One region of the Mesobacillus subterraneus genome, then DNA from elsewhere that is predicted to be linked to it. Evidence: riboswitches for the same ligand, from Rfam matches in the RefSeq annotation. Region 1 holds a riboswitch; each other region holds the start of a gene.
What was found. A riboswitch is a leader RNA that binds a small molecule or an ion and turns the genes downstream of it on or off. The one in region 1 is predicted to bind thiamine pyrophosphate.
Positions count from the first base shown of each region.

Region 2: another riboswitch for thiamine pyrophosphate. It lies ahead of LC048_RS08250 (Ykof family thiamine-binding protein); the one in region 1 lies ahead of thiT (energy-coupled thiamine transporter ThiT).
Region 3: another riboswitch for thiamine pyrophosphate. It lies ahead of thiM (hydroxyethylthiazole kinase); the one in region 1 lies ahead of thiT (energy-coupled thiamine transporter ThiT).
Region 4: another riboswitch for thiamine pyrophosphate. It lies ahead of tenA (thiaminase II); the one in region 1 lies ahead of thiT (energy-coupled thiamine transporter ThiT).

Region 1 is NZ_CP129019.1:3,090,581-3,097,978, reverse strand. Features, by position in the region: gene LC048_RS16090 (ATP-binding protein) at 288-1,355, shown strand; gene LC048_RS16085 (GNAT family N-acetyltransferase) at 1,372-1,932, opposite strand; gene LC048_RS16080 (dicarboxylate/amino acid:cation symporter) at 2,053-3,327, shown strand; gene LC048_RS16075 (histidine kinase N-terminal domain-containing protein) at 3,398-4,528, opposite strand; TPP riboswitch at 4,776-4,882, shown strand; gene thiT (energy-coupled thiamine transporter ThiT) at 4,988-5,584, shown strand; gene LC048_RS16065 (FeoA family protein) at 5,876-6,100, shown strand; gene feoB (ferrous iron transport protein B) at 6,100-7,398, shown strand, end outside.
Region 2 is NZ_CP129019.1:1,607,913-1,615,310, forward strand. Features, by position in the region: gene LC048_RS08225 (ferritin-like domain-containing protein) at 1-410, shown strand, start outside; gene LC048_RS08230 (c-type cytochrome) at 560-1,492, shown strand; gene LC048_RS08235 (energy-coupling factor transporter transmembrane component T family protein) at 1,535-2,314, opposite strand; gene LC048_RS08240 (ABC transporter ATP-binding protein) at 2,301-3,977, opposite strand; gene LC048_RS08245 (ECF transporter S component) at 3,961-4,557, opposite strand; gene LC048_RS08250 (Ykof family thiamine-binding protein) at 4,557-5,159, opposite strand; TPP riboswitch at 5,264-5,362, opposite strand; gene LC048_RS08255 (hypothetical protein) at 5,440-5,688, opposite strand; gene LC048_RS08260 (hypothetical protein) at 5,933-6,121, shown strand; gene LC048_RS08265 (hypothetical protein) at 6,377-6,619, shown strand; gene LC048_RS08270 (hypothetical protein) at 6,697-6,852, opposite strand; gene LC048_RS08275 (hypothetical protein) at 7,026-7,398, shown strand, end outside.
Region 3 is NZ_CP129019.1:3,302,045-3,309,442, forward strand. Features, by position in the region: gene LC048_RS17140 (PAS domain-containing sensor histidine kinase) at 1-27, shown strand, start outside; gene LC048_RS17145 (helix-turn-helix domain-containing protein) at 72-302, opposite strand; gene LC048_RS17150 (DUF1836 domain-containing protein) at 310-894, opposite strand; gene trhA (PAQR family membrane homeostasis protein TrhA) at 1,026-1,673, shown strand; gene LC048_RS17160 (exonuclease domain-containing protein) at 1,726-2,340, opposite strand; gene thiW (energy coupling factor transporter S component ThiW) at 2,444-2,947, opposite strand; gene thiE (thiamine phosphate synthase) at 2,960-3,604, opposite strand; partial or broken gene thiD (bifunctional hydroxymethylpyrimidine kinase/phosphomethylpyrimidine kinase) at 3,577-4,411, opposite strand; gene thiM (hydroxyethylthiazole kinase) at 4,413-5,228, opposite strand; TPP riboswitch at 5,300-5,409, opposite strand; gene LC048_RS17185 (hypothetical protein) at 5,477-5,629, opposite strand; gene LC048_RS17190 (hypothetical protein) at 5,622-5,762, opposite strand; partial or broken gene pepT (peptidase T) at 5,885-7,115, shown strand; gene liaG (LiaG family protein) at 7,356-7,398, shown strand, end outside.
Region 4 is NZ_CP129019.1:1,988,697-1,996,094, reverse strand. Features, by position in the region: gene LC048_RS10215 (TraB/GumN family protein) at 1-381, shown strand, start outside; gene LC048_RS10210 (hypothetical protein) at 1,088-1,243, opposite strand; gene LC048_RS10205 (hypothetical protein) at 1,307-1,786, opposite strand; gene LC048_RS10200 (DUF2935 domain-containing protein) at 1,928-2,740, shown strand; gene tenA (thiaminase II) at 2,807-3,478, opposite strand; TPP riboswitch at 3,558-3,668, opposite strand; gene LC048_RS10190 (hypothetical protein) at 3,842-4,057, shown strand; gene qoxD (cytochrome aa3 quinol oxidase subunit IV) at 4,991-5,290, opposite strand; gene qoxC (cytochrome aa3 quinol oxidase subunit III) at 5,292-5,897, opposite strand; gene qoxB (cytochrome aa3 quinol oxidase subunit I) at 5,887-7,398, opposite strand, start outside.

The sequences.
Region 1 (7,398 bases):
TGCCCCATCATACCACCTCAGCTTTATCATTTAAATTTTATTATACCATATAGCGAATTGTTGAGGGGAACATTAATACGTTTTGATATCAATGTATGAAACGGACACATAAAGTATGAAGTTTATGATTAATTATATTAGAAAATTCTGATTTTAACAAATTACGCTTCATCTTGATCTCAGGAAAATTTCCCAATGTAAATTAAATCCTTTTTGTGGTTTATTTTACAATTGAATATTAAAATTAATTTAAATATTCAGTAATATTTAAAATAGGGAGACTGGCTATGACTATTCTATTATCCAGTTTAGAAAAAAAGCTGAGTGAAGTCGAAAAGACGAAAGATAAAATTTGGGTAGAAACATCCTTGGATTTTATTTCTAAAAGAAGTCCGGATGGCTTGATTAAATACATTTCGCCAACTGTTCAGGCTATGCTCGGATATGAGCCAGCTGAATTAGTCGGGAAACTGTATACTTTATTTGTGCACGCAGAAGATTATAAAAGGATTTTGAGTACTGCTATGCCAGATGGAGAGGAATTGTCCCTTCTTACCTATCGTATTAAGCGAAAAGATGGTGTTTATATCTGGGTGAGTTCACAAATCTCAGTTGTACGGCATCCGGAAACAAATGAACCATTTGAACTTTTTTCAGTTACTAGTGATATTTCCGCCAAAATCAAAGCAGAGCATTTTATTCTTGAGTATGAGAAGTTAAATGTTGTTGGGCAGCTTGCTGCAGGGATTGCACACGAAATTAAGAACCCTTTGACAAGCCTGAAAGGGTTTATCCAGCTTATGAAAGCTGGAGAAGAATTGAATCACAACTATTTAGCGATCATGGAAGAGGAAATAAAGCGTATGGAGGCAGTATCAAAAGAGCTTATGCTTATGGCAAAGCCACATAAGTCCGACTTTAAGTCATTTGATATGAATGAGTTGGTTGATCATTCCATTACTCTGCTGATGGCTGAGGCAGCTAAGAAGTGCGTCGAAATAACGAAGCAATCCACATTGGGAGACTGTATGTTTATTTGCGATGGGAATAAGATCAAGCAGGTGTTGATCAATATGCTGATGAACGCGATTGATGCAATGGCATTGCCAGGTGAAATAAAGGTTTCGGTCACTAAATCAGATGATGAGCTTACCATAGTAATAGCTGACACTGGTTCAGGTATTCCTTCGAAGGATTTGGACAAGATCGGCAAGCCCTTTTTTACGACAAAGCCGAATGGGAATGGGCTGGGTTTGATGATTTGCTATAAAATCATTGAGGACCATGATGGCAGAATTAATGTGGAATCCAGTTCAAAGGGGACGACATTCACCATCATGCTGCCAAGCCATTAATTAGTGTGACTGGATTTTAAGGGATAAGAGTAAAGTTTCTTTGCCATTCTCTTCTAAGAAGCCCATATACAATCAAATCATGAAAGTGTCCATTCAGAAATTCCCCATCACGAAGGATTCCCTCCTCGTAAAATCCAAGCTTCTTGGGAATAGCCTTGCTTTTATGGTTATCCTTGCCGCACCGGATTTCAATGCGATTAATTCCAAGCTCATAAAAAGCATGGTGTATGACTGCTTTCACCGTTCTGATTGTTATGCCCCTGCCTTGCAGTTTTTCCGACAGGTAGTAGCCGATGCTTGCCTGAGAGTTGGTCCAGTCAATAGCATGGAGACTGATACTGCCTGCAAGGACTCCCCTGTACCGGATCCCAAAGTGACTGCTGCTTCCTTTCTGGAAATTTTTCTGCCACATTTGTATCACTGAGTAAAATTGGCAAGGGGATTGAATGCCATCTATCCAGGGCAGCCATTCCCGCAAATAGCGGCGATTGGAATCGACGAGCCAGAATAACTCCCAAGCTTCACTGAGCTCAAAAATTCGAAGTTCAAGTTCAGAATCAACTTTTAAAGTTAACATAATAACCTCCTAAACAAACTCTGTGGCAGTATTATCCAATTGAATATCTGTGGTTTTACTCGTTCAAAAGAGGGAATAAAGCTTTACATTGTTTTTTTATATTTTTTTGGGAGGTAGACTATGAAACTAACGACTAAGATTTTGATTGGCCTTGGACTTGGCGCAATGACTGGGCTGATCCTCAATATTTTTTCACCAGAACTGTTCACTGTTTTAGATAAATTCATATTTACGCCTCTAGGTAAGATATTCATCAATTTAATCAGTATGCTCGTCGTACCAATTGTCCTGTTTTCAATTATTCTTGGAACTGCAGGATTAGGCGACCCTAAGAAACTTGGCAGGATTGGTTTTAAGACGGTAAGCTTCTTTTTAACGACAACAGCCATTGCTATTTCAATTGGCCTTGCACTGGCATATTTAATCAAGCCCGGCTTGATGGGGCAGTTTGATACGAGTGGAGCAGAATTCAAGGCTGAAGAAGCTCCGCCAGTAAGCGAAACCTTTTTAAATCTTATTCCCGCGAACCCGTTTGAAGCACTGACAGCCGGAAATATGCTGCAAGTAATCGTGTTTGCGCTATTCATCGGTATTGCTTTAACAGCACTTGGTAACAAAACGAGAGGAATACTCAATCTGATTGAACAAGGTAATGAAATCATGATGTATCTGGTGGGCCTTGTCATGAGGTTTGCTCCGTACGGAACTTTTGGTTTAATCGCAACGGCGATTGGAAGTCAGGGAATCGATGCCATCAAGGCGATGGGAGTATACATGATTGTCGTTGTTCTGGCTTTAGTTATCCATGCGCTCTTGACTTATGGCTCAGGGGTATATTTCCTTGGAAAGAAAAATCCATTCTGGTTCTTTAAGCAATTCTCCCCAGCAATGGGGGTTGCCTTCAGTACATCGAGCAGTAATGCTACACTTCCGGTATCAATGGAAACAGCACAGAAGAACCTCCGTGTGCCTGAATCTGTAAGCAGCTTTGTCCAGCCTCTCGGAGCTACGATCAATATGGATGGAACGGCCATCATGCAGGGAGTAGCAACTGTCTTCATTGCACAGGTATATGGTGCCGACCTTACTATGGCCGAGCTTCTGACGGTTGTCCTGACTGCAGTACTAGCAAGTATAGGTACTGCAGGTGTTCCAGGAGTTGGTTTGATCATGCTGGCGATGGTACTTCAATCTGTAGGTCTGCCTGTTGAAGGGATTGGACTGATTTTGGGGATCGACCGTCTGCTGGATATGGCTCGGACTGCTATCAATATCACAGGCGATGCAGCATGCGCGCTCATTGTCTCTGAATCTGAGAAAAAGCATCGGGTTCGACCGGAAAAAAGCAAAGTGAAAAATGTAGCGGATAATCGCTCAATAGAATACTTTAAATAAATGAGAAGAGACCCTGCCATTTAATGGGGGGGTCTCTTTGTGATAAACGGAGGATGCTAAATTCCAGTTGCTAGTTTTCTATTCTTTTCAGAGGCAACAGCATGATAAAGGACGTCTTGTCCGGTTCTGATGAACAGGCGAGAATTCCTTTATGCTTTTCAATGATTTCCCGGCAGACAAACAAACCGAGCCCAGTCCCAAGTGTTTTGGTTGTGACAAATGGTTCGAAGATCGTTTTTAGCAAATTGTCAGGAATGATAGGCCCATTATTCGAAATCTCAATTTTTATATGTGTGTCATTCACGAAAAATCCTTTTATTTCGATTTGTGGATCATCACGATACTGGCTCAATACGTCAATGGCATTAAAGATGATATTGATGAGGACCTGCCTGATTTCGTCAGCATAGCCAAACAATTCCATATCGTCCGCTACTTCCTTGATAATTCGGACCTTTGTGTCAAGGATGCTGGGATATAAGAAATTCAATACTTCCTCTATCATTATATTCAATGAGAAAAGTGTCTTTTCTTTTCCAATCAGCTCCTTTTTTGATAAAAGCAGGAATTGTGAAATACGGAAATTCAATTGCTCCAATTCACTGGAAATGATATCGAGATATTTCATGTCTTCATGTTCGGATTTCAAAAGCTGAATGAAGCCCTGGATGGAAGTTAACGGGTTGCGGAATTCATGGATAAAGCTCGATGTCATTTGGCCAAGCAATGTTAGTCTGTCCTTATGTGTGGAATCGATGAACTGGTTCTTTTCTTCGATTATCTTGTTTTTCTGTTCATTGTAATAGGATACAGCGTAATACAAAAAGGTATCAAAGCAGTAATTTATTCGATTGATTGCCTCCTGCATTTCTTCCCATTCCATATTCATTTTGTAGAGGTGCTTGTAAAGAATAGATCGTCCAGAATTGACATTATAGACAAAATCACCAATATTGATATCGGCCCGAACCCGCTCTTCCCCGACCATAAAAGCAAGTTTTTGCAGGTGTTCCTCCAATTCATCGCTTGTCTTAGAAAAAATTGAGAGAATGATTGCATACATTTTCTCAGCGTTCTTATTTATTTTCTCTTTATAGGGATCATCTTCAGAGACGATTATTTCATCCGTCCAGTCGGCAATGAGATTTTCCTTTTCACTAGTCAGGAAGCTAAGCAATCTGTTATCCGTAATTGGCAGCATGTCATTAAGTCCTCCAGTTTTTCATTTCGGTATTAAAGATTCGAGGAAAAATATGAAATACCTTTGTCGAATATTAAGAACATGCGTGGAATTGCGTCGAATAGCTAAAATCGTGACAAAAGAACGATTTTTTTAGCAACATTGAGAGAGTTTTGTCTAATTTCTATCGACCAGGGCGGATTTTAATAATAGGTAATACTTGTTATTGAAAAGAAGAAGTAGTATATTCATAGTGTAGAAACTAAATAATAACCACAAGGGGAGCTGCGTAAAGCAGCTGAGAGTGAGCAGCCGAGTTCTTACCCTTTGAACCTGTTAGTTAATGCTAGCGAAGGAATGTGGATGCGATAGGAAAGCAATTGGGGATCCTGCATCATTCCCTGATTGCTTTTTTTGTTTCTGAAGCAGAAAAGGCGTGTTAGAAACGGACCTCATTCTGAAAAGAAGGAGGAATAAAACATGAAACAAAAACAAACTCTCTTTTTAGTGGAAATTGCCGTATTTTCCGCACTGGCTTACTTGCTTGATTTATTTTCCGGATTCTTATTTTCAAGAATCTGGCCGCAGGGCGGTTCCGTATCGATTGCGATGGTGCCTGTATTCCTGATGGCTTTCCGCTGGGGAGTCAAGGGCGGCGCAATAACTGGGCTGCTGCTAGGCCTATTGCAGTTTATCCTTGGCTTTTCGCAAATTTACCATCCAGTACAGGGATTCATCGATTATTTGGTGGCCTTCACAGTGCTTGGAATTGCCGGTATCTTTGCCAGACAGATTAAGCTTAGCATTCAAAATAGCGATAAGAAAAAATGGATTGGGTTTATCATTGCTGGCACCTTCATAGGAAGCTTGCTTCGCTTTATCGCTCATTTCTTTTCCGGCTGGATCTTTTTTGGAGTCTGGGCGCCAGAAGGACAGCCGGCGTGGCTGTATTCAATTATCTATAACGGCACTTACATGATTCCAAGCATGATTTTAAGCGCTATTATCATTATTCTTGTCATCGGTTACGCTCCAGCAAGAATGGTTAAGTCAGCACAAGTAAGCAATAAAATGTGATAAGTAGGAGAGCTGAATCAGCTCTCCTTTTTTCTTTGTTCATTATATACCATTATAGGTATATAATGAACGTAATGCAATGTAGGTAAAAATATTGTCAATTATATGGAGTTTGCATAAAATACAGCTTTGCAGCTGAGGTTTAGTGACATAAGTCACAGTGGAAGTCGTGCTGAACTGATTAAATAAAGATAATCATTCTCATTTAGAGAAAACAGATGTAAACTAAGATATGTAAGTAGAAATTTGAGATTCTTATAAAATTAACTAACTTGAAAAAAGGTGATGGCTATGCTGGGAAAACTAAAGACTGGTGAAAAAGGACGGATCATGAATATTGCTAGTACTGATAAATTTGTAAGAAGAAGATTGCTTGATTTGGGAATTGCTGAAGGCTCTGAAGTTTGCGTAAAGTGCATCCTGCCTTTTGGTGGCCCTGTCATGCTTGAATCATGCGGACAGTGCATCGGGATCCGCCGCAAAGAAGCACTAAGGATCGAAGTGGAGCGAGTATGATGAATATTGCCCTCATTGGCAACCCGAACACTGGAAAAACATCATTGTTTAATAACTTAACAGGTTCCTATGAATATGTCGGCAACTGGAGCGGCGTTACGGTCGAAAAGAAAGTCGGTCTTTTTAAAAATGGCAAGGATCAGCTTATTGACCTTCCTGGGGTTTATACTCTCAATCCGCTCTCTAAAGATGAGGGGGTCGTTACAAATTTCTTTTTGAATGAACCATTCGAAAAACTGCTGAACATCCTGGATGCTTCTCAGCTAAGGCGTAACCTTCACCTTACTATGCAGCTATTGGAATATGGTGCACCGGTGATAATTGGCTTAAACATGCTTGATGTGGCGAAAAACAGGGGCATACAAATCGATATTCATAAACTGTCTGAATCATTAGGGGTGACCGTAGCTCCAGTCGTTGCTAGGACAGGCATGGGGTGTAACGAGCTTGCAGAGCTGGTGACTGTTGGAGTGGTGGGCACAGGGAAGAACAATCTCGTTTATTATGGAAAAGCGATTGAAGCGGGAATCCTCGAACTAGAGAACAAACTAGCTGGGAAAACACAACATCCCGTACGCTGGCTTGCTCTCCAGCTGTTTGAAGGCAATCCCTATGTGAAAAGTTATCTAGCAACAATCTTGCACATGGCTGAATTAGAAACATTGGTCAACGATGTTACTGTATCCCAACAACAATATGCAGTCAGCAACAAAGCGCTTGATCAGGTGATCCACCGTAAGCGAAGTGAAGCAATTGATAAAATAGTATCTGCTGCAACCACAAGACTGGATAATAAAAAGATTCCGTTGACTGAGAAAGTTGACATGATCGTAACGAATAAATTTCTCGGAATACCAATTTTTTTAGTCTTGATGTACGTCATGTTCATGCTTACTTTTGACTGGCTTGGCTTCCCTCTGTCAGACGCATTGGATTCACTTTTGTCTGGTCCTGTTACAGCAGGAATTACAGCAGCACTGACTGCAGTGGGTGCTTCATCATTCATCAAGGATCTGATTCTTGATGGAATTGTAGCAGGGGTAGGGGGAGTCCTCGTCTTCGTGCCGCAAATCTTCATTTTGTTCTTTTTCATATCCTTGCTGGAGGATTCAGGTTATATGGCTCGCGTTGCGCTGGTGATGGACCGCCTGATGGAATCAGTCGGCCTGAATGGGAAGGCGTTCATTCCGATGATGATCGGGTTCGGCTGTAACGTACCAGGAATTATGGCAGCAAGGACTATTGAGACGCCAAAGGAAAGGCTGATGACCATCCTGTTGACGCCGCTCATGTCATGT
Region 2 (7,398 bases), 1.5 Mb from region 1:
ATTACAGACAGAATCAAAAGCTTGTTAATGATCTAATTAAAGCTATAAATGGTGAATACAGTGCCACACAATGCTATGCAAAGCTTGCAGGTATGGCACCGAATGCTGAACAGCGGGACCAAATCAATGAAATACTTAATGATGAAAAAAAACATCTACAGCAGTTTTCACAAATTTATACAACTTTAACAGGAAAGCAGCCACGTCCAATGTTGATTGAAGAATGTGGTGAATCATATGTTGCAGCACTTGAAGCATCTTTCAAGGATGAACAAAGAACAACTGATTTTTATCATGAAATAGCTGATGAAGCTGCTGACCCGGTTATAAAAGAAGTTTTCAGGCGTGCTGCTTATGATGAACAGAACCATGCCGTCTGGTTTCTTTATTATTTAGGAAAAGAAAAGTAGGAGCTGGAGTAATCTAGCTCCTTTTTCCTATTTTGATAGTTTTCACTATTTTTACATATTAAATATAAAATTAGTAGTGTTATTTATACTACAATGGGTATAGTGGAATTGAGTAGCACTTGAATAATCTACATAGGGAGGAAAACATTATGAAAAATAGTCTTGCAATTATTATTGGTTTTTTAATCGTTGGTTCATTATTTGTCGGCTGGAAAATAAGCCAAGACCTGGGGCCAGCTGATACAGCAACTGCGCCTCTGCCGCAAACTGAGAGCGCCAGCAAAGAAATTGAGTTCAATCCGCCAAGCATGGAGGATGTACCTGATGGTCCACTTGGGGAAAGTATTAAATATGGCTATGAGCTGGTCATGGAAACAAATAAAGTAGCTGATGAGTACGTTGGCAATAACCTTTCATGTGCAAGCTGTCACGCAAATGGAGGCACAGTGATGGAAGAAGCACCGATGGTAGGACTTTCTGCCGTCTATCCAGAATACAGGCCGCGTGAGGGCGAGGTTTACACTCTTGAAGATCGAATCAATGGGTGTATGATCCGAAGCATGAATGGAAAAATGTTTCCGACTGACAGTAAAGAAATGCGCGCGATGATTGCTTATCTGCAATACATGTCAGAAGGTGTACCGGCTGGAGCGGACCTTTCATGGAGAGCACCTAAAGAGCCTAAGCAATACCCGGTCCCTAACATTGAGGATGGAGAAAAGCTTTACGCACAATCATGTGCAAGCTGCCATGCTGCTGATGGATCCGGTACTGGAACAAACACAGGGCCTGCTGTTTGGGGAGAAAATTCTTTCAACGACGGTGCAGGTATGTCAAGAATGACGAAGATGGCAGGATACGTTAAGAAGAACATGCCTAAAGGACAGGGTGGAACTTTATCTGACCAGCAAGCGATCGATTTGGCTGCATATATCCTTTCTCATGACCGACCAGAATTTCAAGGGCATGAAGGTGACTGGCCGAAAGGCGGGAGACCGGCAGACATCATGAACAAGGAAAAACGTGAACAAGTCAAAAACGGCACAATTGATTGGGAAGCAATTCTCTCGGTAAAAAATTAGACTAATAGAAACCCAGCACCTGTACACAGGTGCTGGGTTTTCTTATAATTCGCCATTATACAAACTCAAGTAACCAAGCTTATGTGAGGTTAAAGCACTTACAAGAACGATGCAGATCAGCAAACCAAACAGCAGCCAATCCCTTTTAGAAACTGGGATTACTCGATAGAATTCTCGTTCTTTATCTCCAGTGAAACCTTTTGACTCCATTGCAATAGCTGTTCTTTCTGCTTTTCTGATTCCGCTCGCGAGTAAAGGAATGCCATACTTCTTTATTTGCTTTATTTTATCCGATAAAGTTTCTGTTCTTCCTGCACCTCTAATTCGATGGGCACTTCTAATTATCTCAAATTCATTTTTTATCATAGGGAGGAATTGATATCCCGCCATGATGGAATAGGCAATTTTCGGAGATAACTTGCATTGCTGCATTAAGCTAAGCAAAAAGTTAAATGGATTGGTCGTAAGGGCAAATAGAAGTGAAAGGGAAGCAAAACTTAGCACTCTTAATCCAAGTGATATGCTCCTTTGTACCCCTTCAGCAGTGATGGTGATGAACCACCATTCCCAGATAATGCTGTCTCCCCAATCTACTCTCGGGAACAAAAGTGATGACCAGACATAGACAATCGCCATGAAGAGGAAAGGAGAAAATAACAGGATCCACTTCTTAAAATGTATCTTCCCAAAAATAAATGTGATTGCTATAGTCAAAATGAGACTAAGCAAAGGTGTGACTGGATCGAAAAATATCGATAGCAGCAAGATGCTGACAAGAATGCTAAGGGCTTTAATGCTCGGGTTCATTTCATTTAACAGCATATCTTCCCTCCACATGCATTGCCATTTCCCTGAGGAACGGGACTCTTAAATTCGCTCTCGCCAAAATTCCTGGTTGATCCCAAAGGTTGCCTGGAGACTCGTAAAATAACATATTTCCTTTTTCGAGTACTAAAACTTTATCTGCGTAACGATCAATTATATCCATATCATGGGTAATCATGATGATGCTGCCTGTCTCTGGTACAGCCTTGACAGCAAAGTCAATGATTTCCTTTGAAGTAACCGCATCCTGACCAAAGGTTGGTTCGTCCATGATCAAAACCTCCTGTCCATTCACCAGCATGACCGCCACACTCAGTCTTCTTTTTTGACCCTGGCTTAAAGAGAAGGGATGATTATATAACTGATCGGCCATACGAAGTTTTTTTAGAATCTCTGTATTTTTATATTTTTGTGGACCTTGCTCTTTCGCTTGAAGGCTGTAATTAATTTCTTCGATCACAGAATCAGTAATAAATTGATGCTCTGGATTCTGGAATACATATCCGAGCCTTCTCCATTTTTTTTCATCATGCCACTCTCCTAATGAGAGACCATACAGCCTTATTTCACCTCTTGATGGAATTAAACCGGCCAAACATTTGGAGAAAGTCGTCTTCCCTGATCCGTTAGCCCCGGCTATTGCAATGAATTCACCCGCATGAATTGATAAAGAGATTTCTTGGATGATTTCATGATTGTCTCTTGAATAGCTGACACCCTTCGCACTGATAATGGAAGGAGAGGGGGTGTGCATTTGCTTACGGCTGTCAGTTGATAAAAATTCAATTGTTTGCCCTATATCCTCACTATGTTCAATGATTTCACTTATTGTCATTGGCAGTGAAGAACTCTTTAACAAACCAGCATCCTGTAGTCTCAATCCAACATGAATGGTGCGGGGGAGCCATATGCCTTCACTTGCGAGTTCTCTTGCATATTCTGCAAAGCAAATGTTTGGCGGACCGTTTAAAAACAGCTCACCCTTGGAATTGAAAATGATGCAGCGATCCACAAAATCGAGCCAATTGTCCAAATTGTGCTCAATAACGAGGATACTGAAGGAATGAGATTTTTTTAATTTTTTTAAAGTCTGTACTAGTTCGAACCCAGAAGCAGGGTCTAGATTAGCGGTTGGTTCATCAAGGATCAATAATTCCGGTTCCATTGCCAGTGCACAGGCAATCGCAAGCTTTTGCTTTTGACCGCCTGAGAGGGTGTGAATCAGTCTGTGTTTGAATGGCAACAAGTCTACTAAATCAAGTACATAATGTATTCTTTCTTCCATTTCTAATCTGGGGAAACGTATATTTTCTAATACAAAAGCCACTTCTTCCTCGGCAGTCAGCATGCAAAATTGGGAATCAGGATCCTGCATGACAAATCCAATTTTTCGGTTTGCTTCTCCTGGCTCAAAGGAGGATAACGCTCGCCCTTTATAATTAATATAGCCATTCATGATTCCATCAACAGAAGACGGATACAGATTATTCAGACAGTATGCGAGGGTACTCTTTCCTGAACCGCTTGGGCCCAAAACAAGTATATTCTCATTTTCATTAATTTCGAAGGTAATGTTTTTTAAGACAGGATCCTGGCCAGCCTCAAACCTGAAAGATAAGTTTGACACCTCCAAAAATGGACGACTAGGCTGAGATATCATCGTTATGCTTTGCCTTTCTGGCTTCCTTGCCAAGCGGGAAGCTATTTAACGCTCCAGTCTTTGCGAGGCTGTCACTTATGTATTTACCAAGTAGGCCGGCTAATATTGCTCCGCTTGCAAGCCTGACGAAAAACATCGCTGTTACATAACCAGGTGACAGTGCAGCAAATCCTCCTAAAAAATAGCCCCATAAAAAGCTGGTGATTGAGGAACCCATTCCTGCAGCCACCAGCACCCATGCTGAATAGTTCTTCCATTTGGTTGCTGCAAAAGCTGCTTCTGCACCAAGTCCCTGAATAATGCCAACAAGGATCAGGCGTGGACCAATAGCATTGCCAAGCATGACCTCTATAGTTGCAGCTATCGTTTCTGATAATACAGCTGCTCCAGGCTTCCTGATGATATATGCAGCTATTATGGAAACGATGAACCAGATTCCGAATATCAAATCATAGCCAATAAGGCCAAACATACCTACAAGTACATTGCCGATTTGTAAGAATAGGAGGTAGATGACCCCAAAAACGACTGCCAGGACAGAGAGGACAACAACCTCACGAAGTTTCCAGTTGGCGAGCATCATTGACCCTCCTTGCGAGAAGGGCTATTGGCTGACATAGTCACCGTCATGACAATATGTGAAGAATCACTGTTCCGGGCACCTTCAAACGCACTTTCCAAAGCTGCAAACACCTTATTGCCATCACCATCTAATCTTGAAGAATAATGAACGCCTCCGCTAAAGACACCTTGCTGGTCAACAGTCTTAATTTGATCCATAATGACATCCATATATCCAGGAATACCTAATGGATAGAGAGCGAACTGGGTTGCGACCTCCAGGCTGATTTTCTGTGAAAGCTCTTTATTCATAAGAATTAAATCTTCTGCCATGAATGCATCCCCAGCACTGTCACCAGGACATCCATTTGAAAATGTCGCATTCAGGACCACATGGTCTCCCGCAATTGATGCATTCAGAAATATAGCCTTAACAACGTCAAAAACATGTTCTGAATGACCACGCACACATGTGCTGATATCATCTGACTTCATCCATACCTTTGTTGTGTCAACTTTCTTCAGTGAAGAGAGGATAATATCCACGAACCTGTCTGTCATTGGGTAAATTGAAAAACTCGCCCCTGTAATCTCGCTAGTACCGCAAAGAATCTCTTTCAATTCAAAACAGCTCCTTTTGTTCATTTATTGGAAAATAAAAAACTGCATCCAGCGTGGTGGATGCAGTTGAATTCTATCGTTAGAATAAAAAAGAAATATAACGAAGAGCTTCTCCTGCACTTCCCCACGCTGGTATTATCCAGATCGGGTCATAAGGGTCAGAACAAAGTTCTTCTCAGCCATAAGCTCCCCTAGTGCAAAAAATTATGCAGTTGTTGTTTCCAAAATCATCTTAGTTGAAATAGTTTGAATTGTAAATGCCTAATTTAAAAAATGTGAATCATTCCGAATCGCGCTGGAAAAATTTACTCCCATTGTAGCTTTCCAGGGTGCCCAGCTCATTATTTAACAGCCACTCCATTTCCTCCAACGCGGTTTTCGAGACAACAGGATCGCCCAATGACCAATTCACAGTATACACGAAGTAATAATCTTTAATTTGGCGGAATAAGGCGATTGAGTTTGGAAATACGTCAAATTGAGCTTTGATATTATATCTCTTTGTGTATGACCATTTTATAAGCTTCATAGAAACTCTCCATATTGTTAAAGTATACTTTTAGAGGGTGATAGGGCACAGATATAAATTACCCTTAAGTATGAGAAAAAAACGGATATCAAACCAACATAGTGTTGAAAGATGCCGGAATATGTTAAAATAGAGAACGTTGCAGTGGTGTTAGCGACGCATATCTACATAATATCAAACTGCTAGCAATATGATAGATTTTTATTTTTATATAGTAGCAGAAGTATTTGGAGGAAGCTGAATCATGAATGAAACCCAAAGAATTCAATTGAACGTTAGAGTCTCCAAGGATACATCTGACAAGCTTGACGAGATTGTAGAATACTATCAGGAAAATACCAAGGTCGGCAGAATATACAAAGGCGATGTATTAACTGATATTATTGAAAAATCATATGAGATTATGCAAAAGCAAAAGAAGTTGAATAGATAAAGCTATTATCAATTATTGTTTTTCGAATATACATTAGGTTCTTCACTTACATGTTCCGGGAACCCTTCTCGGGCAATAAGAATTCCAATAACAGATGAAAAAACAACAGAGTTTACAATGAAGGTTATAGTTATTAAGTCCTATGCCAAATTGTCAACTCGAAAATGTGGCAAATTAGTGACAAAATAGTTGCGTTAATCAATAATCAGTCGTATTATTTAAATAATCTGATAATACGATAAGGTGGTTATTGATATGATGCGTATGGCAATTGCAGGTGTAGCCGGCTTTGTCCTTGTGTTCATTGAGTCATATATTGTGATGGTTTTAAAACAGTACGAGACGATTGAGTTTGGAGGAATGACCCCGTTTGTGAGTGTCTGGTCGATGAACTTTTTCCTTGTTTTCTCAATCCTCACCCATATAAAATTTTGGTACGAAGAACGTGAAGCAGAGCGTGAGGAAGAGGCAGCCGAAAGAGACCGTTTCATCAATTAAGACGCTAATGATGCAAAGCAGTGTAGAAATATCAATAGTTGATGAAGTAATGGAGAAAGGCATTTTGCCTTTCTCTTTTATTTTGCCTTGTCTTGGTCTGCATCGATATGATCGCGCTCAGCCTCTTCAGCTGCTATCCTTAATTCCTGAAAAAATAATTGATCGTTGCACACCATGCTGTGCTCCTGTGTATTTTGCTCGTTTGAATTTTTATTATTTTTATGCTGCTCCATTTTTTTGTCCTCCTCACAATATTTGTTATTACCATTTTCCCTTAACAACAAAATTCATGCTTGTGGTAACATCGTTGTAAGTATTTACTAATGATTTCAAATCATGTAAAACAAATTCATTAACTTTTGCTTGCTGTGGGAAACTATTCCTACTTTACGAATGGAGGGAAACTATGGATGCGTTGAAATCTGTTTACCAATTTGATAATGACCAGCAATTTCTTAAAATTGAGTTTCTAAATACCTCAAATCATTCTCCGTGGCATGCTTTTGTTTTTGATGAAAATTGGAATGATATCATCAGTACAGCTGCAGCCATTTCCGACACAATTGCTGATAGTGTTGAATATGCTTATGAAAATCTGGGGATTCGCGGGAGGGTTGCTGTAGTGGAAAACATCAGCAACGGCGGTTCACTGACAGATATGATTGATGTATCACTATTCCATCTGCAGGCATTGCTTTTTACTTCAGCAATCATCGTAAACGGGGATTATGATGAATTGGTAAGTTTTGGTTTTTCTAAAGAAAAATCTCAAACTGGAA
Region 3 (7,398 bases), 210 kb from region 1:
CTGGCAAGCATTGGAGTTAAACAATAGTAGAGAGAAACAAAAACGCGAAAGGGTCAGTCCTTTCGCGTTTTTTAATCCTCATCTTTAATGTCAATATCCTCAGGCACCGGCTCATTCATGATTTCTTCAACAAGTTTCTTATATTTTTCCATCTGTTTCATATGCGTGTTGAATTGATCTTTGTATATCAAATAATGGTCGCCATCGTGAATGGCCCTTATTTTTTGCTGAAAAATCATCTTTTCTATTTTCGATTCCGGAATCGATAAATATTCTGCTGCTTCTTTTACTGTCAAATACACCTTGAATTCAGTCCTTTTTGTTAATTTCAGCACCAAGCCTGTCAACAAGCTTCTCTGCTGTCCTTCTGTAAAAATTACTTATATTAATAAGTGATGCAATCAATAATACCGTTTCGAGTTCCTCAGGATCATCTGCATCCAGCCTCTTCACTTCCTGTTTCACATCTTGCTCGGTTTTCAAGACATCCTCGCTGAAGATTTCAACATTTTTCTCATAAAGCTTCAAATAACTTTGATAAAAATGTCCTAATTGAATATCCCCTGACTCAGTTTTCTGGTTAACCCCTTCGAGAGTCTGCTTGATATCCTGGATCGACAAACCGCCTTTCAGTTGATAGATCAAACTGATCAGGATCAAATGCTCCTTCGAATACTTTTTATTTTTTATCGGGAAGAACAACTTTCCCTTGGCATAATTGTTGATCATCGTTTTCGTCAGGACTTTTTCATCCTCATTCCTAGTTGAGCATCCAAAATTCTTTTCGAAAAGCTGGATCACCTGGTCCATGTACAAGTCGATTTCCGGGATGTCTTCCAGTGCAATGTTATTTTCAAGTTTAAGCTCAGCTAACAGCTGTTCTAAATTATTCAATACAATCCCTCATGTTTTTTTATTTTATTATAATGCAAAAAACACACTCGTAAACATTGACTATGTATCGTTATGAAGATATTATAATAAGTAGTTATCAATACTACATAAAGCGATATGGAGGTTATAAAATGAACAGCTACATCCGTGAACCAATCAATGGCCTGACTCATCTTGCTGGTGCTTTACTATCCTTTGCAGGCCTGCTTGCGCTCGTCATCAAAGCTTCGCTTACCACCGGCTCAGCCCTGGCCATTACTTCTGTCATGATTTTCGGCATCAGCATGATTCTTCTTTACACGGCATCTGCCACCTATCATATGGTCATCAGCAAAGATAGCGTGATCGCCTTCCTAAGAAAAATCGATCATTCGATGATTTTCGTATTGATTGCCGGAACCTATACACCGTTTTGCCTGATAAGCCTTAATGGAGTGACAGGCTGGACATTGTTCGGCATCATTATATTCGCTGCTTTGTGCGGAATCCTCTTTAAGATGATTTGGTTCAGGAGTCCAAGATGGCTGTCGACCTCTATCTATATTGTAATGGGCTGGATGGTTATTTTCGTCGTCTCTCCACTCTCATCTGTCTTAAATCCTGCCGGTATCTTCTGGCTGGTTGCTGGAGGCATCATGTACACAATCGGCGGCGTCATTTATGCGCTGAAACCTGATTTCCTACGCTCCAAACATCTCGGCTTCCATGAAATTTTTCATATTTTCATCATGCTTGGGAGTACTGCCCATTTCCTGAGCGTATACTTGTATGTTCTATAACAAAGTGCAAGCACATAAATACAAAAGGTGCCTGAAAAAACAGGCACCTTTTCTAGTAGAACATCCTTCTTCTTTGTTTTTGGGCAGGCTGGTACTTCCGCATCGGACCATAATCCAGCACTTCCTTCAAATAATAATCACCATTTGGGTTTTGCTGCTTAAGCAGCTCCGTCAAATATGTAATGTCGTCCATCGCCCTGTGCGTCTGGAATTTTGAGATATTATGAGCCTGCAGCAAAGTCAGCAGCTTGCTGTTCGGGAAACCGTGGTTCTTCCATTGCACATTCTTCATCGTGCAATACCACTTCATCTCGTTGACTTCTGGATACATCCTGAATAAAAAACTTCTGTCGAACGAGGCATTATGGGCAAAAATTGCATCGGTGCGATTAAAATAATCCATTATTTTTTCATCGTAAAACGTCTTTCCACGAACCATGTCATAAGAAATCCCATGAATCCGGTAGGCTCTGTCGTAATTTCTCTGGGCGGTGATCGACAGCGGCTCTCTTAAATAAGAATCTTCATCAAGAATGTCGATTATTTCTCCTGATTCCTCATGAAAGGAAATTAGCTTCAAAGCCAATTCTATTATTTCATCTGAATCCGGGCCTAATCCAGTTGTCTCTACGTCCACTACCAATCCAAGCTTGTTCTCTTTGTTCAAAAATGTCACCCTTTTCAGCTGGAATATATGATTCTATTTATAATCATATATGAGGACTACTTTCATTTCCACCTTTAGAGAATAGGATGTAATCTTTTCCAACTTAGAGCCTGTTGGTCATCTCTAATCTGCCCGCTGTATTCTTCATAAAAATTTTCAGAAGTGCGAAGCCTATTGCCGCACCACCAAGCGAGCTTGCGAAAAATGCGGGTACCATTCCAAACAAAGCTGCTTCTTTGCCAAGAAATAGAGTAGCAATCGGATAGCTGACAATCGCCCCAAGGATTCCTGTGCCAACTACTTCTCCTGCGAAAGCAAAACCCATTCTCTTCGTTTTTTTATACAAATAGCCCGCCAGAAGAGCACCAATCATGCTTCCAGGAAATGCGAAGACAGACCCGGTCCCCATTAGATTTCTCAATATTGATATGCCTAAAGCCTGGGCAACTGCATAATATGGTCCGAGAAGCACTGCCGACAAAACATTGATAAAATGCTGAACCGGAAATACCTTAAGAATTCCAAGAGGAATAAACAACATATGGCTTGTCAATGTTCCTATTGCCATCATCATCGCTGTTAAAGTAAGCTTTTGTGTGTTTTTCATGATAACCTCCCTTTAATACATGATATCCCTTAATCTTGCTGCGGCTTCCTTGACGTCATCTGCATGGCTGATTGCTGTAATGACAGAAACACCATCCGCTCCAGCATTCATTACTACTGCAGCATTATCCACATTGATTCCTCCGATCCCGACCATCGGGATGCCAAAGTCTTTTAGCTGCTCAAGCAATGCCGTTCCCTGGACTGCTCTTGTATCCTTCTTTGTTGCAGTTGGAAAAATCGTCCCAACTCCAAAATAATCTGCACCTGCAAGCTTTGCCTTTTCAGCTTCTGTGTGACTATGGACGGAAACTCCAAGAATCTTATCGCCTATTTTGTCGCGGACCTCTGATGCATCCTCATCCTCTTGCCCAATATGGACGCCGTCCGCATCAAGCTCAAGGGCCATTTCGATATCATCGTTCACAATGAAAGGAATGCCGTTATCATTGCAGATCCTCTGCAGCTCCTTTCCCAACACCAGCTTTTCCATCCCCTCAAGGCAGTTACTTCCTTTCTCACGATATTGAAAAAGACTGATCCCTCCGCGAATCGCCTCTTCCAGCACTAATCGAGGCTCTTGCAGGCAATTCGTGCTGCCGGCGATAAAGTAAACCTTCAGCAAGCTTCTCATTTGTTCAGGGCTGATTCTTGCCATGAGGTGACCTCGCTTTCCATTTTCATATTGGCCCAATGATTAGTAGGTCCATGTCCATTCCCAATGATCAGCGGGTCAGCGATGGCAGCGTGGATGAATTCCTTCGCTATAGCTACTGCTTCATGAACTGACTTCCCTTTCGCAAGCTGTGCTGTAATGGCAGCGGAAAAAGTACAGCCTGTTCCATGAGTGTTCTTTGTTTCAATCCTTGCAGAGGAAAAAAAAGACAAATTCCCTCCCGTCAAACAGGACATCGACCGATTCGTTTGTTCCCTCATCATGCCCGCCTTTTATAATGACATTTTTTGCTCCAAGCGCATGAATTCGTCTTGCCGCCTCCTTTTTCTCATCCATGCTGCCAATAGACATGCCGGTCAGTACTTCTGCTTCGGGGATATTCGGGGTAATGATTAGACAAAGCGGAAGCAAATGATTCTTCAAGGCAGAAACTGCTTCCTGCTGAAGCAATGAAGCCCCTCCTTTCGCAATCATGACCGGATCGACTACAACCTTATCCCATGCGAAATACTTTATTTTCCCAGCAACAGTTTCAATGATCTCAGCATTGAAAAGCATTCCTGTTTTCAAAGCATCCACCCCAATATCATCCCCGACAGATTGGATTTGTCGGGCAACTGCCTCTGCCTCCAGCGGAAAGACTCCCTGGACACCAAGCGTATTTTGGGCCGTTACTGCGGTCAGCGCAGACATCCCAAAAACTTTCAGCTCCTGGAAGGTTTTCAGATCTGCCTGGATGCCAGCACCACCGCCGCTGTCCGACCCCGCAATTGTTAAAGCTTTTTCCATCTCAATCAACCTCCACGCGAGTAAAAGACATTTTCTTAATCAGAACGTTTCCGCCAATAAGGTATAACCAGTTTAAGAATTCTATTTGAAAGCTTCCCGGACCCTGACTGGCACAATTGTCAGCAGCTATTTCCGACGCCACTCCATAGATGGCTACTGCTGCTGTCGCGGCTTTCAGCAAGTTTTTTTCAACAGCAGTGAAGGCGCCAATTGCGGAAGTGAGCAAACAGCCGGTGCCCGTCACTTTTGTTAGCATTTGGTGACCATTGTGGACAAAATATGCAATATGCCCATTTGTAATAATGTCGTTCTTACCAGTCAGGACAACAACCGTCTTCAATTTTTTCGCAGCCGAAACAGCAAGCTCGAACACATCCCCACTGGATTCACCTGCATCCACTCCGCGTATACTCCAAGTCTCCCCGGCAACATTGGCAATCTCTGATGCATTTCCTCTGATAATCGCAATCTCTAATTCTTCCATCAGCCTCCTTGCCGTTTCAGTGCGATATTGAGTTGCACCCGCACCCACTGGGTCCAGGATAACCGGGACACCATGCTCGTTCGCCGCCTTGCCGGCAATCAGCATCGACTCAACAACTTCAGGCGTCAGCGTCCCAATATTGATGACAAGACTTCCCGCCACCGTGGCTATGTCAGCAACTTCCTCTTGGGCATATGCCATCACCGGCGAAGCACCCAGAGCCAGCAATCCATTAGCGGTGAAATTGGTGACCACAACATTAGTGATGTTATGTACGAGCGGGTTCTCCCTGCGGACTCTGTCCAGCAAAATAGCAATCTCTTTCTTCTCCATTCTGAAACCTCCTTGAAAAAATAAAAAAGCCAGATCCATTAGTGGACCTGACTTAAAAGCAAAGTAAGAAAACTTCTCTCACACTACTTTCCTACGCTGGTATTACCCAGATCAGGTCCGAAGGGTTAAAAGACATAACGTCTTTCTCTCAGCCTGTAACAGGGCACCCCTAGTAGTACATCGAATATTCAATTATTTTCATCCTAACCTTAACTTTTATTTATGTAAAGAGAAAACAACCTATTCTGTTATTTTTCACTTTTTAACAATTCTTTGATTTCTTTGAGCAGCTCATATTGCTGCTCCTGTTTATCGATGATTCTCTTAGCCAATTTCTCCAGTGTTTTCGTAATGGACCACAAGGCTAAGACCAGGACTAGAATCAAGCCCAATTCATTCATCTTTATCCACTTTCCCCTCAGTAATATCATCAAATGGAGTATAGTTGTTGCTTGGCAATTTTCCGGATGTAATTATTTTATAAATTGAATAAAACACGACAGACAGGACAATGGCGGTTAAAATATATCCCATAATTCCCCAGCCTCCTTTTCACCATTATACCCTGAAAATTGAATTTTGAGATTCCTTTTAAATGGCGTTTCTAATGTTCTATGCTAATATGAAAATATACATAGTAATAGGAGTTGAAAGACATGAAAAACGAGATCATCGAAAGATTTACATCTTATGTAAAAGTAGACACACAGTCCAATGAAAACAGTGAAACCACTCCATCCACAGAAGGACAGCTTAACCTTGCCAACATGCTTGTCGAGGAATTACAAACGATTGGAATGTCAGAAGTGACGATTGATGAGAATGGTTATGTGATGGCGACACTTCCTTCCAATACCGATAAAGAAGTGCCAACTATTGGCTTTCTTGCCCACATTGATACGGCCACTGATTTTACCGGCAAAAATGTCAATCCGCAAGTTGTAGAAAACTTCGATGGAAATCAAATCATCCTGAATAAGGAACAGAATATCATCCTGTCTCCTGCAGATTTTCCAGAGTTGCCTCAATATAAAGGGCATACTTTGATCACCACTGATGGAACCACGCTGCTTGGAGCTGACAATAAAGCCGGAATCGCAGAAATCATGACGGCTATGGCTTATTTAATCAATCACCCGGAAATCAAACATGGCAAAATCCGTGTCGCTTTCACTCCGGATGAGGAAATTGGCAAAGGCCCTCATAAATTTGATGTGAAAGCATTCAATGCAAAATTCGCCTATACCGTTGACGGCGGCCCGCTTGGCGAGCTGGAGTATGAAAGCTTTAACGCAGCCAACGCTACAGTGACAATTAAAGGAAAGAATGTCCATCCCGGCACGGCGAAGGGCAAAATGGTGAACTCCGCAAAAATCGCGATGGAATTCAACAGCAAGTTTCCTGCCGAAGAAGCGCCTGAGCACACAGATGGTTATGAAGGTTTCTTCCACCTCAGCTCGATTGAAGGAGGTGTCGAGGAAACGACGATGAGCTATATCATCCGTGATTTTGACCGTGACAGCTTCCAGGCCCGCAAGGAATTGATGCATAAAATCACCAATGAAATGAAGCATACTTACGGCGAAACCCGCGTTGAACTTGAAATGTACGACGAATACTACAATATGAAGGATAAAATCGAGCCGGTAAAAGAAATTGTCGACATCGCATACGAAGCGATGGAAAACCTCGGCATCAAGCCGATCGTCAAGCCAATCCGCGGTGGCACAGACGGCTCACAGCTTAGCTATATGGGATTGCCGACACCGAATATTTTTACAGGCGGAGAATTTCCACGGAAGGTTTGAATATGTCTCTGTGGACACTATGTTGAAATCCGTTGAAACAATTGTAGAGATTGCCAAACTTTATGAAGCGAAAGCTTAATGAATAACAACAAGAAGCCAGATTCCTGACTATGACGGAGTCCGGCTTTTTTTTTACTCATATCATTGGTGGTTTTTAAATACATTTTTATGTTGACGTCTCCTTGGAAAGTGCCCCGATGACCGACCTAAACCCAAATCCGCCTCAAGCCCTATCCAGATTTAAATCGGAGGTGCATTGGGAATAAGATTGACCTGCCTTACTATGAATATAGAATGAGATTGAGAGGGGATTTTTAAGGTGAAAAAGGTAATGATGATTTTCTTGTTAATTACTGGGGCTT
Region 4 (7,398 bases), 1.1 Mb from region 1:
ACTTTTTTGGCTAACCCATCTGCTGGTCTTGCTCAGACAGTCAGCTGGATTTTATGGAACGGAAGCCTTTCCGCCCTGGGAGCTGCTATCGCTATGGGGCATCCACTGACCATATTGACAGCATTTATCGCGGCACCGATCACTTCGTTAAATCCATTGCTAGCTGCAGGCTGGTTTGCCGGTTTGACACAGGCTTATATCCGCAGACCAAATGTTAAGGACTTCGAGACACTTTCTGAAGATGTTTTTAGCTTAAAAGGATTTTGGCGAAACAAAGTCAGCCGGGTATTGCTGATCGTCGTACTAGCCAATCTGGGAAGCTCACTTGGAACCTTCATAGGTGGCGCTGATGTCATCAGGGTCTTTATCGAAAATTTATAAGAATTAGAACGAAATCTACATGGTTTCGTTCTTTTTTGTTTTGAGAATAGGTATAGAAGTTTGATAAAAAGAGGATTTTTGTTGCTTAACATGAAAAGAGAAAAGGAAAAGTTTTTACAGGAGTGATATTTTGAGGGTTTTGAAACCTGCTGTTTTGAAACCTGCCATGTTGATTTAGAGCTTAATTTATCATTGGGGATTCTGTATTTTACTAACTCTAGGTACATCGCTTTTCCACTAGTGTAACCTTTCTGCTGTTTTCAAGTTTCGTTTATACGGCAATATTGAGCTTGATAGTACGGGTTATTTGCAACAATATAAAACAAAATTCAATAGCTAGGGATATCCATGAAATCTTTACGAAAAAGAGTCAAAAAAAATCATCCTCATTGGCAGGATGACAAGAAGATGAATAGACAAACATAAGGCGGAACAGCTATTTTGCCTTGCTATAAGTTTTCTGTTGATACTCAGACTGTCGCTTTGCATCATTTTTAAAAGCTTCCATAGCCTTGCTGTACAACAAACTCATATTAAGCACCTCCCATATCATTCTTATTACGTTCGTTCCCCGTGTATACTATCCTAAAACTTAAATTTGAAAAGAAGATATTTGGTATTATGTTCCTTTTGAGCATGGAGTTAAAAAACTATTAAGATTCTGAGCAAAGAAGAAGAGACACCCGGGTTAAAGGGCGTCTTTCTTCTACTTTTTATTTACTTGTTTCCCGCTTTTTTTCTGGCTTTGCGATTTTGAATTCCCAACCTGGAACTCTGCACCAAGCTCCATGTCATTACTTTTATCATGCTTCTCTGTTTGTTCTCTTGTTTGATCCCTATTGTGCATACCTTGTCTCGCCATACCATTCAACTCACTTTCCTTGTTTTATCAATGACCTTCTTATTATGTTCAATTCAAAAATAATTATTGGTAGGTGCTGTCTGATTGTCGCCGTATGACTTTGTCATAAAATACCTGAAATCCATATAAAACTAAGGTTTTGATTAAAAATACAATAGATAACTGGAATTTTGTTAAGCGAACCAATGAGACATAGCCGAATTTCTTAAAGATGTTCAGTCCGTAATAAGTAAACAGTGAGTCAATCAAGATATTGACCAATAAATACAGATTAAATTTTTTGTAAGTGTATTTCATGATCCAGAAAGAGCCTATAAAAAACGGACCCCAGATTAGAGGCAGTTCACCCACAACGTTTGGTTTAATTTTAAATGGAAACCACCACCATTTTCTCTTTTCAGCAAATCTTCCTTCAAAGATTAAATATATTGCCATGAATAACGTACCTGGAAGGAACTTTCTGAATGTTTGTTTGCCAAGCAGAGGCAGTGACAGCCAGGGCAGTACAGTCATTAAAATTATGTAAAGTTTTAAATTTTTCATTAGCCACACCTTTAGGGAGAGAATAGAGATTGTTTTTCTTAGTATCTCAAATTAAGCTAAAAGTATTAAAAAGTTTCATGAGGTCATCATTTCTTTCTCTCTTGAACAGTAAGTATAAGAAGGGAAAAGGAGGGGAAAGAGATGATTTCTCTATGGGATGAACATGCATTTTGGCTTGAAATGCTTCAGGATCACGCATATTTTGTCAGGGATGGGCTGTCTCCGAATGAAACGGAGTATGTAGAAATCGCCAGGCAATTTATACGTTTGTATGACGAATTGTTAGTTGGTTTACGATCGATTCCTCGTGATGCTGACTACCAGGACAGTCAAATGATTGATTTTTCAAGAAAAGCATGGCAGGTCGCTAAAAGTTATTATGATTTTGAGGGTACAATGCAGTCATTACGGATAGATAATAAAGTTAATTTGAACTTGTCACCAACTTATTTGAACGGAACGCTAAGTGAAAATCAGGAATATTTACGAATATTGAGCTATTTGGTACAAGGACAGGAGCCAGTAAGGTTGACCGTTACAGAGATTATGGACCTTTGGCTTGAAGATCAGCTTGGTCATGCGGTTCTTTTTGAAAATTTGCTGGATCCGATAGAAGTCGGATCAAATACAGCAGCGCAAGAGTACAAACGCAGATTTCAACTTTATATTGTCCAAAATCATCATTTGAAAAATTATTTACGGGTGAAGCAGCCAGGATTTGCGCGCCAGCAGGAATTCATCTTTGAAGTAGGAAAGACGACCCAGGAGATGAATCAGTTTGTTAAGAATATGGTGCAGAAGTATAAAGACAAAACGCTTTTGAATAAATCCAATCTGCGCTTTCTTGAGCATCACTTTCCGGAGACTTGTTACTTTCTCGCCAATTTAAGCTACTATGAACCAAGGCTGCAGCCTCTGGTTGGAAATTGTTCTTTGTCGAAGCCATCTTTTTAGGGAAAATACAGGTATGAATTGGATGAAAAACAACGGGAAGTAGCCCCGTTGTTTTTTACGTTCGTTTTATAAGGCAACAGGCCATTTTTCCTGATTGTATGCCATGTCCCAAAACATGAATTCATACTGGCTGCTGATGATAAAATGCTGTTTCATCTTTTCTTTTTCCGATTCTGGGGATTCCAACGCAAGAACATTAAGTCTGTTTAATTGTTCATTTACCAATTCACTGAACCAATCTCCGCCATATGCGTTTATCCATTCTTGATAAATTTGGACATTGGGAGTGGATTCCTTCAACAATTGGCCAATCTCATGATAAATCCAGTAGCATGGCAGGATGGCTGCGATGATTTCAGACAGGCTCCCTGAAGCAGCAACCCGATAAAGATGGGATGTGTACGCATAGGCAGTAGGAGAGGGAATAAACTCTGCTATTTCTTGTTTTGTCACTCCGAGTTGCTTAAGAAAAGTTTCGTGCAGACCAAGCTCAGCTTCATAAGTTCCCAACGAATGAGTCGCCATTCTGGAGGTCGTGAACAAATCATCTGCTCTTGACGCTCCGATTGCCTGTATCCTGGCAAAATGGGAAAGATAATAGGAATCCTGTAACACATAATAGCGAAAGGACTCCAATGCTAAATTTCCATTAGCGATTCCCTTAATAAAAGGGTGTTCAAAATTTGCCTGCCATATTGGTTCTGCTTGTTTCTTTAATTCTTCAGTGAATTTTTTCATTTGAAGCTCCTCCTCATCCTTTTTAACCCAATAAAAAAACCACTTTCAAAGAAAGTGGTTGAATTGGCACAACATAAAAACGTCCCAAAGTCCACTTTCCTACGCTGGTGTAAACCAGATCAGGTTCCAAGGGTCTCAAAGTCTCACTTTAATCTCAGCCTTTAATTCAAAGGCACCCCTAGTGGTAAAATTTTGTTATTTAATTCTTCATTAATCATAATAGCATGGCGGGTAGAAGAGTCAAGCAATATGAGAAAAAGTAAATTGTAAAAAAATTTAGTGTTAATTGTGAACATTATGTGACATTTTTTATTAAATTCTGTTAATATAAAAAATAAAAACGAAATAGTGGGGGAATGAGAAGTGGGAAAACTTCTTATGTACTTTTATTTAATTGTTGGTTTATATTGTCTTGTAAGCGGATTCTTAGCGTTGTTATCACATGGATTCCAGCATGCTGTATTGTCACTGTTCCTTGCAGCATTTAATTTCGCGATGTTTTCTTTATTCAAGAAGGAAGGAAAGCTGCCCCGATTACGCCTAATCAAAGGTCGTAAAGGGGAGATGGCGAAGATTTAGTTAATTTAGCAAGTGATATTTTTATGAAGCAAGGTCAAGTTCGGACAAAATCCCGACCGCTCAAGCCAAATCTGTCCGAAGTAGGATCAAGTTCGGACAAAATCTCGTCCGCTCAAGCCAAACTTGTCCGAAGTAAGGCCAAGTTCGGACAACATCTCGTCCGCTCAAGCCAAATCTGTCCGAAGTAAGGCCAAGTTCGGACAAAATCTCGTCCGCTCAAGCCAAATTTGTCCGAAACAAAACCATGTTCGGACAAAATATAGTCCACTCAAGCCAAATTTGTCCGAAGTAAGACCAAGTTCGGACAAAATATTGTCCACTCAAGCCAAACTTGTCCGAAGCAAGACCAAGTTCGGACAAAATATAGTCCACTCAAGCCAAATTTGTCCGAAGTAAGACCAAGTTCGGACAAAATATTGTCCACTCAAGCCAAACTTGTCCGAAGCTAGACCAAGTTCGGACAAAATATAGTCTGCTCAAGCCAAACTTGTCCGAAGCTAGACCAAGTTCGGACAAAATATAGTCCGCTCAAGCCGAATTTGTCCGAAGTAAGACCATGTTCGGACAAAATATCGACGGCTCAAGCCAAATTTGTCCGAAGTAAGACCAAGTTCGAACAAAATATTGTCCACTCAAGCCAAACTTGTCCGAAGCTAGACCAAGTTCGGACAAAATATCGTCCGCTCAAGCCGAATTTGTCCGAAGTAAGACCATGTTCGGACAAAATCTCGACGGCTCAAGCCGAATTTGTCCGAAGTAAGACCAAGTTCGAACAAAATATTGTCCACTCAAGCCAAACTTGTCCGAAGTAAGGCCAAGTTCGGACAACATCTCGTCCACTCAAGCCAAATTTGTCCGAAGTAAGGTAAGGTAAAGACAAAAAAACAAATGAGACCAGGTCACCCACAAAAATGGTGCCTGGTCTCATTTGTTTTAGTGTGAGTGTCCTGATGTCATAACCCAGATGGATCCTGCAACAATGACGACAGCGATAAAAGCTGAATAGATAATATTGATATTATTGGTTACTTTATCATCGCCTTCATTGATGTGCATGAACATGTATAGCTGGATTCCGGCCTGGACAACTGCCAGTGTACCGATGATCCACATGACTGCCTTCATTGATAAAGAGCTCTGAAGGGCAATCCATGCTGCGCCGAATGTCAGGACGAGTGACATGAAGAACCCGATGACATGCCCGAGCGGGAAGCCTTTAGAATGATTATCCATATTACATCACCAACCCTCTAAGATATACGAAAGTGAAGATGAAAATCCAAACGACATCAAGGAAATGCCAGTACAGTCCAAAGATGAATGCTTTGCGTGCTGTGATTGGTGTCAATCCTCGCTGCACGATCTGGATAATCAGCAGGATCGCCCAGCCAATCCCGATGGTAACGTGCAATCCGTGTGTTCCAAGCAAAACGAAGAAACTGGATAGAAATGCGCTTGTCTGCATTGTTGCACCTTCATGCACATAGTGCATGAATTCGCGGATCTCCATGAAAAGGAATCCGCCGCCTAGCAGCAGTGTAAAGACTAACCACATCAGCATGCCTTTGATATTGCTGCGTCGCATTTCAAAGATCGAGATTCCCATAGTAAAGCTGCTTGTCAAAAGCAAAAACGTCTGAATCATAACATCTGTTACTACGAAAATATCCTGCTGTGTAGGTCCTCCGGCATAACGTTCACCGAGCACTCCATACACTCCGAAAAGGGTAGCGAAGAGCACGATTTCCGCACCAAGGAAGACCCAGAATCCAAGGATATTCATCCTGTTTTGTTCTGTCTGGTATTCAAGCGGTAAAGCGGCATTGACTTTAGCTGACATGGTTCTTCACTCCTTTGTTCGCACCTTTTCTCCATTTATTTTCTGTTTCAAAGACTTCATCCTTGTGCACATGGAAGCCTTCATCATAGTCAAATGAACGGAAGGCAAGTCCTGCGAGAATACCTAGAGCGGCAACCCCAGCAGCAATCGTCCATTCGAAAACAAGCAGGAATCCGGAAATTCCGAATACTACACCCATATAGATCGGGATCCATGTGTTACTTGGCAAGTGGATTTCTTCAATTTCATCTTCAGCAAGAGGCTGAAGTTCATTGTTCTTTTTCATATGCCAGAATGCATCAAGCTTCGTAACCTCAGGGAGGGAAGCAAAGTTATAGTGCTGTACAGGTGTAGCTGTTGCCCACTCGAGCGTTCTTGCATCCCATGGGTCATTTCCGATATTGCGGTCAGCGTACCGTGCACTCCAGTAGATATTGTATACAAGAGCCGCAAAGCCTGCTGCAAGAATCACTGAACCAACTGCAGAAATCATCATTAATGGACCAAACCCAGTTTCAGCTGAGTACGTGTACGCGCGGCGGACCGCACCGTCAAGTCCAAGGAAGAACATTGGCATGAATGTCACGTTGAATCCAACAACAAACAGCCAGAAATGCCATTTACCAATCTTTTCGTTCAGCATATATCCGAACATTTTAGGCCACCAGAAGTAAAGACCTGCAAAAATCGGGAACACAACCCCAGGAATCAATACATAATGGAAATGTGCCACAAGGAATAACGTATTGTGATACTGATAGTCAGCGGCAGCCATCGCCAGCATGACTCCTGTTACACCGCCGATGACAAAGTTAGGAACGAACGCCAGCGCCCAAAGCATGGCTGTCGTAAACTTGATCCTTCCTTTTCTCATCGTAAACAGCCAGTTAAATACCTTCACACCGGTCGGGATGGCAATTGCCATTGTCGTGATCGAGAAGAATGAGTTCACTCCTGCGCTGTTTCCCATTGTGAAAAAGTGGTGAACCCAAACGAGCATACTTAAGACAGAAATCATCACAATTGAAATGACCATTGATTTATACCCATATAATGTTTTACGGGCAAAAGTCGAAATAATATCTGAAAGCATCCCGAATGCAGGCAGGACTACGATATAAACTTCAGGATGTCCCCATAGCCAGAACAGGTTCGCCCAGAGCATATCCATACCGCCGCCGGAGATGGTGAAGAAGTGTGTACCGAACGTGCGGTCAAAGGTCATCAAAGCCAATGCTACTGTAAAAATAGGGAAGCTCGCTACAATGATGATCGATGTGATGAATGATGTCCATGTGAACATCGGCATCTTCATCAAGGTCATGCCTTTAGTTCTCATTTTTAACACTGTGACAACAAAGTTAATACCAGTCATCAAAGTACCTGCACCAGCAATTTGCAGGGCAACTGCGTAGAAGTTATTCCCGATGCCTGGGCTGAATTCTTTACCGGCAAGAGGGAAGTAGGATGTCCACCCTGCGTCAGGTGAACCACCAATAAT